3 regions of the Escherichia marmotae genome follow, and region 2 is predicted to be linked to each of the others. Evidence: predicted binding sites of a transcription regulator. Region 2 holds the regulator's gene; each other region holds the start of a gene.

Region 1 (2,276 bases), 1.8 Mb from region 2:
ATGCCCTGTAACGTACCGTCGAACAGGGATTTATGCGTCACGCGCAGATTTGCAGGTAATGTTGCTTCGTCCACCGCAAAACCGTGGTTCTGGGCGGTAATCATCACCACATTTTTCTCAATATCTTTAACCGGATGGTTGCCGCCATGATGACCAAATTTCATTTTGACCGTCTTCGCGCCACTGGCCAGCGCCAGCAACTGATGACCGAGGCAGATGCCAAATACCGGGATGTCAGTTTCGAGGAATTTCTGGATGGCGGTAATCGCGTAATCGCATGGAGCCGGGTCGCCAGGACCGTTCGAGAGGAAGATGCCGTCCGGATTCATTTTCAGCACGTCTTCAGCAGACGTTTGCGCCGGAACGATAGTCAGGCGGCAGCCTCTGTCCACCAGCATCCGCAGGATGTTGCGCTTAGCACCGAAATCGTAGGCCACCACATGGAACGGCAGCTCGTCTTCTTTTTTCGCTTCCGGCAGGCCGCCAGCCAGCGTCCAGCTCCCTTGTGTCCAGCTATAGGCTTCAGCAGTAGTCACTTCTTTTGCCAGATCCATGCCGTTCAGCCCAGGGAACGCGCGGGCTTTTTCTAACGCCAGCGCCGCATCCGGGTTATCGCCCGCGATGATGCAACCATTCTGTGCGCCTTTCTCACGCAGTAAACGCGTCAACTTACGGGTATCGATATCGGCAATCGCCACAATGTTATGGCGTTTCAGGTAAGAAGAGAGGTCTTCGGTATTACGAAAGTTGCTGGCAATCAGCGGCAGATCGCGAATCACCAGACCTTGTGCATGTACCTGGGAGGATTCTTCATCGGCGTCATTAGTGCCGACATTACCAATATGGGGATAAGTAAGAGTAACGATTTGGCGAGAATAGGAAGGATCAGTGAGGATTTCTTGATAACCGGTCATTGAAGTATTGAAAACGACTTCCCCAACCGCCGAACCTGTTGCCCCTATGGCCCGACCGTGAAACTGGGTTCCGTCTTCCAGAACCAATAGCGCTGACTTAATCAAAACACCCTCCAGAGAATATTCACTCACTTTATTTGCATATTAATTAACAATGATGACATGAATCAATGCAAATCTGCTTACCGACGAATTTCTGGCAAACGGCGGCATTCTGGAGATATGGAAGCTAAAAGTCAACTCAATCGCGGTATTTATTATATGATTTTATGCATCACACATATTTTGATGGCATTAAGCGGCAAAAATATCATCTAACATAGTCTGGAAAACGCTTGCGCAGAGAGAAGAATGTATAAAACCAATTTCGTCAGATAAAAAGCGGACCAAACGGTCAAAATTTACATTAAAACAACAAAAATCATCAACAAAACATGATATTTTTAGCAACTCACACAAATTAACAATAAGAACAATCAAAACAAAAGGGCTAAAATTTAAAGCCCTTTATAATTATAAAGTTAGATGTGTTATTTTTGCATCAACTCTAATGTTTTGTTGTTATAACGCATTGAGATTAAGCACATCTCGCATGTCAAAAAGCCCACTTTCTTTGCCATTCAGCCACAAAGCCGATCTTACCGCGCCGTTAGCAAAGGTCATGCGGCTGGAAGCCTTATGCGTAATCTCCAGACGTTCGCCAATATCGGCAAACATGGCGGTATGTTCGCCAACGATGTCGCCGGCACGGACGGTGGCAAAACCAATGGTGCCTGGCACTCGTTCACCGGTATGACCTTCACGGCTGTAAACTGCGCAATCTTTCAGATCTTTGTTCAGTGCATGGGCAATCGCCTCTCCCATCGCCAGCGCAGTGCCCGACGGCGCATCCACTTTATGCCTGTGATGTGCTTCAATAATCTCGATATCCGTGTAGTCACCCATTACCTGAGCGGCTTTCTCCAGCAGCTTAAGCATCACATTAACGCCGACACTAAAGTTGGCGGCAAAGACAATCGCAATATCCCCGGCGGCATCACGAATCGCCTGCTTGCCTGCGTCATCAAAACCCGTCGTGCCAATCACCATCCCTTTGCCATGCTGGCGACAAAATGCCAGATGGTTCAGCGTGCCTTCCGGACGGGTAAAATCAATAAACACATCAAAATCATCTTTTACCGCATCCAGGCTGCTTTGTACGGTAACGCCGGTTTTTCCGGCTCCAGCCAGTTCACCGGCGTCACTGCCCAGTAAAGAAGATCCTTCACGCTCCAGCGCCGCGCCAAGCTGCACGCCCTCTAACGCCAGCGCCGCCTGAATCAACTGGCGGCCCATACGCCCACCGGCTCCCGCGATGGCAAC
Region 2 (2,276 bases):
GGACGCTGCCCAAACGTATTACCTGGCTGCTCGATAACCAAAAGCGCCTGGTTGTCCCGGACTGGGAATCATCGGCAACCTGTATCTCGGCCGGGTTATGCATTGGCATGGTGCCGACCCATTTCGCTAAACCGTGGCTGAACGAGGGGAAGTGGGTAGCATTAGAACTGGAAAATCCATTCCCTGATTCGGCATGTTGTCTGACCTGGCAGCAGAATGATATGTCGCCTGCGTTAACCTGGCTGCTGGAGTATCTCGGTGATAGCGAGACGCTGAATAAGGAATGGCTGCGGGAGCCGGAAGAGACTCCCGCAACGGATGATTAACGACGATAGTCGCGGAACGGACCGTCAGCCACGGAGCGGCGTTCAATAAGCCGCGGATGAACTTCAATTGACTGCGGTTCTTCGCGTTTGTTGACGATACGATCCAACAGCATGTTGAACGCCGTTTCGCCCAGCGAATCTTTTGGCTGATGGATAGTCGTCAGCGCCGGAGTAAAATAACGGGCGTTGCGCACGTTATCATAACCGATCAGCGAAATATCTTGCGGTACGCGCAGACCCATTTCATCAGCGGCGCAAAGTGCGCCCATAGCCATGATATCGCCGCCACAGAAGACAGCAGTAGGGCGGTGCGGTTGCGACAGGATTTGCTGCATGGCGCGATAACCCGATTCAGGCTCAAAGTCACCCTGCACAATCCAGTTTTCCGGCACCTTGATCATGGCTTCTTCCATCGCTTTCATAAAACCCGCCAGACGGCCAGCGCCGGTGTTGCGCTCCAGCGGACCAGGAATAACGCCAATTTCGCGATGACCGCGTTCAATCAGATAGCGCCCGGCCATGTAGCCGCCTTCAAAAGCGTTATCGATAACTGCATCGGTAAAGTCCGCTTTTGCTTCGCCCCAGTCCATCACCACCATCGGGATATGGCGATACTCTTCCAGCATCGCCAGCAATGGTTCCGGATACTCAGAACACATGACCAGCAGGCCATCGACGCGTTTTTGCGCCATCATCGACAGATAGGCCCGCTGTTTCTCAAGATTGTTCCACGCATTGCCCAGAATCAGTGTGTAGCCTTTCTGGAAGCAATTTTTTTCTACCGCTTCAATGATCTCGGCAAAATAGGCCGCTTCGCTGCTGGTCGCCAGCAAACCGATAGACTTGGTGTGGTTAACCTTCAGGCTACGCGCCACCGCGCTAGGAGAGTAGTGTAATTCTTTAATCGCTGCCCACACAGCGTTACGAGTCTCTTCCGCGACAAAACGCGTTTTGTTTATAACGTGTGACACAGTTGTAGTGGAAACGTTTGCTCGTTTCGCTACATCTTTTATTGTTGCCATTCCATTTCACTCCAGACCCTAACTTCAGCTCCTGCAAAATCGCAAGGTAAACGTTTGCCTTTACACACCTTACGCACAACGAAAGTGTTGCGGTACGCCGGAAAAATGACACGGAGCGTCAGGAAGGGGTCAATGGCCAGTACGCAAATAGTGTAAGCGTGGAATTTTGGCCGATCTTGATGAAAAGGGGAAGTAGTAAAAACACTTATCATTATAAATGCCGGGAGATTTTTTCATCACACTGTGTAAAAATGAGTAATATCATTTTTTGTGTGGTAATAAAAAAGGAGAAAACTTGATGAGCATCGACCTTAAATTTTCATTGGTAACAACCATTATCGTTCTTGGTTTGATCGTGGCAGTGGGTTTGACTGCCGCGCTGCACTGATTTCCCCTCGAGGGAGCGCGTTCTCCCTCGCATCTCTCTCCTCTTTGTTAGCAAAATGGCAAAAGTGTTTTCTCTTTTTGTTATTTTCATTCTTTTGTGATTGATGTCATGCTTTCGCCACTTTGATGAACATCGCGTGATGACGCGAAGAGGTGGAGATTAGGCATGAAAATTAACTATCCGTTGCTGGCGCTGGCGATTGGCGCGTTTGGTATCGGGACAACGGAGTTCTCGCCAATGGGCCTGTTGCCCGTCATTGCGCGCGGTGTGGATGTCTCGATCCCTGCTGCCGGAATGTTAATCAGTGCCTATGCGGTTGGTGTGATGGTTGGCGCGCCGCTGATGACATTATTACTTTCTCATCGTGCCCGCCGCAGCGCGCTGATTTTCCTGATGGCGATTTTTACCCTTGGTAATGTACTTTCTGCCATTGCCCCGGATTACATGACACTGCTGCTTTCACGTATTTTGACCAGTCTGAATCACGGTGCATTTTTTGGCCTGGGGTCAGTTGTGGCCGCAAGCGTTGTGCCAAAACAT
Region 3 (2,276 bases), 2.2 Mb from region 2:
CGCAGTCGTGATTGTGATAGTCAGCTTTGAGCACTCCAGTAACCTGGCGGCGGCATATGGGATTGCAGTTACCGGAACTATGGTACTGACGTCTATTCTTTCAACTACCGTGGCGCGCCAGAACTGGCACTGGAATAAGTATTTTGTTACGCTGATTCTGATTGCCTTCTTGTGTGTTGATATCCCACTGTTTACCGCTAACCTCGATAAACTGCTCTCCGGTGGCTGGTTGCCATTGAGCCTCGGTACGGTGATGTTTATCGTGATGACCACCTGGAAGAGTGAGCGTTTCCGCCTGCTGCGGCGGATGCATGAACATGGTAACTCTCTGGAGGCGATGATTGCTTCGCTGGAGAAATCACCGCCTGTTCGTGTGCCCGGAACTGCGGTGTATATGTCGCGCGCAATCAATGTCATTCCCTTTGCTCTAATGCATAACCTCAAACATAACAAGGTATTGCACGAGCGGGTTATTCTGTTAACTCTGCGTACTGAAGACGCGCCATATGTCCATAACGTCCGTCGGGTACAGATTGAACAACTGTCGCCTACTTTCTGGCGCGTGGTGGCAAGTTACGGCTGGCGGGAAACGCCAAACGTAGAAGAAGTTTTCCACCGCTGTGGTCTGGAAGGGTTAAGTTGTCGAATGATGGAAACGTCCTTCTTTATGTCACATGAATCACTGATCCTCGGCAAACGTCCGTGGTACTTACGTTTGCGCGGCAAGCTGTATTTGCTGTTGCAACGTAATGCGTTGCGCGCTCCGGATCAGTTTGAAATCCCACCAAACCGGGTTATCGAGTTGGGTACACAGGTCGAGATCTAACCCCAGACGCCTCCTTTCTCCATAAGGGGGCGTTTTTATTTTCATTGTTTGCTCTCGATATAAAACGTTTCGATGTTGATCACATTTCTGCAACGTCGCGATGGTTTTCCTTAATTAGACGGGATTAAACTGCGGGTCAGCGAAACGTTTCGCTGATGGAGAAAAAAATGAAAAAAGGCGCCGTTCTTAATTCAGGTATTTCGTCGGTGATCTCCCGCCTGGGGCATACCGATACGCTGGTGGTGTGTGATGCTGGTTTACCTATCCCCAAAAGTACAACGCGTATCGATATGGCATTAACCCAGGGCGTACCTTCTTTTATGCAGGTGCTGGGCGTCGTCACAAGTGAAATGCAGGTCGAGGCTGCCATTATCGCGGAAGAGATCAAACAACATAATCCGCAACTCCACGAAACGTTGCTCTCACATCTTGAGACGCTGCAAAAACACCAGGAAAATTTCATTGAAATTCGTTACATCACGCATGAACAATTCAAACAACAAACCGCAAACAGTCAGGCGGTAATTCGCAGCGGGGAGTGTTCCCCGTATGCGAATATCATTCTCTGTGCTGGCGTGACGTTCTGAGGCCGCCATGGAAGCATTACTACAGCTTAAAGGTATCGATAAAGCCTTCCCGGGCGTAAAAGCGCTTTCGGGAGCCGCGCTAAATGTCTATCCGGGTCGCGTGATGGCGCTGGTAGGTGAAAATGGCGCGGGTAAATCCACCATGATGAAAGTGCTTACCGGTATCTATACCCGTGATGCCGGTACGCTTTTATGGCTGGGCAAAGAAACGACGTTTACCGGGCCGAAATCTTCTCAGGAAGCTGGAATTGGCATTATCCACCAGGAACTGAATCTGATCCCGCAACTGACCATTGCGGAAAATATTTTCCTCGGCCGAGAGTTTGTGAATCGTTTTGGCAAAATTGACTGGAAAACCATGTATGCCGAAGCGGATAAATTGCTGGCTAAACTTAATCTGCGGTTTAAAAGCGACAAGCTGGTGGGCGATCTTTCCATCGGTGACCAGCAGATGGTTGAAATCGCGAAGGTATTAAGCTTTGAGTCGAAAGTTATCATTATGGATGAACCGACCGATGCGCTGACCGATACCGAAACCGAATCCCTGTTCCGCGTCATTCGCGAGCTGAAATTGCAAGGGCGCGGCGTTGTCTATATTTCCCACCGTATGAAAGAAATCTTCGAGATTTGTGATGACGTTACGGTTTTTCGTGACGGGCAATTTATTGCCGAGCGTGAAGTGGCATCACTAACCGAAGATTCGCTGATTGAGATGATGGTGGGCCGCAAACTGGAAGAACAATATCCACACCTGGAAAAAGCGCCGGGAGATATCCGTCTGAAAGTTGATAATCTCTGCGGACCTGGCGTTAACGATGTCTCTTTTACCCTACGTAAAGGTGAAATTCTCGGCGTCTCTGGTT

The links. The regulator PurR, encoded in region 2, represses purine synthesis genes. The targets are predictions, from matches to a motif close to CANGCAAACGTTTGCNTG.
Region 1: a site for PurR is predicted at 1,239-1,256, ahead of carA (glutamine-hydrolyzing carbamoyl-phosphate synthase small subunit). Genes of this name have one in related genera too.
Region 3: a site for PurR is predicted at 964-981, ahead of rbsD (D-ribose pyranase). Genes of this name have one in related genera too.

The regions. Positions count from the first base shown of each region.
Region 1 covers NZ_CP025979.1:2,493,028-2,495,303, forward strand. The annotation lists gene carA (glutamine-hydrolyzing carbamoyl-phosphate synthase small subunit) at 1-1,019, opposite strand, end outside; gene dapB (4-hydroxy-tetrahydrodipicolinate reductase) at 1,476-2,276, opposite strand, start outside.
Region 2 covers NZ_CP025979.1:734,380-736,655, forward strand. The annotation lists gene punR (DNA-binding transcriptional activator PunR) at 1-326, shown strand, start outside; gene purR (HTH-type transcriptional repressor PurR) at 323-1,348, opposite strand; gene cydH (cytochrome bd-I accessory subunit CydH) at 1,647-1,736, shown strand; gene C1192_RS03960 (MFS transporter) at 1,902-2,276, shown strand, end outside.
Region 3 covers NZ_CP025979.1:3,255,507-3,257,782, reverse strand. The annotation lists gene kup (low affinity potassium transporter Kup) at 1-826, shown strand, start outside; gene rbsD (D-ribose pyranase) at 994-1,413, shown strand; gene rbsA (ribose ABC transporter ATP-binding protein RbsA) at 1,421-2,276, shown strand, end outside.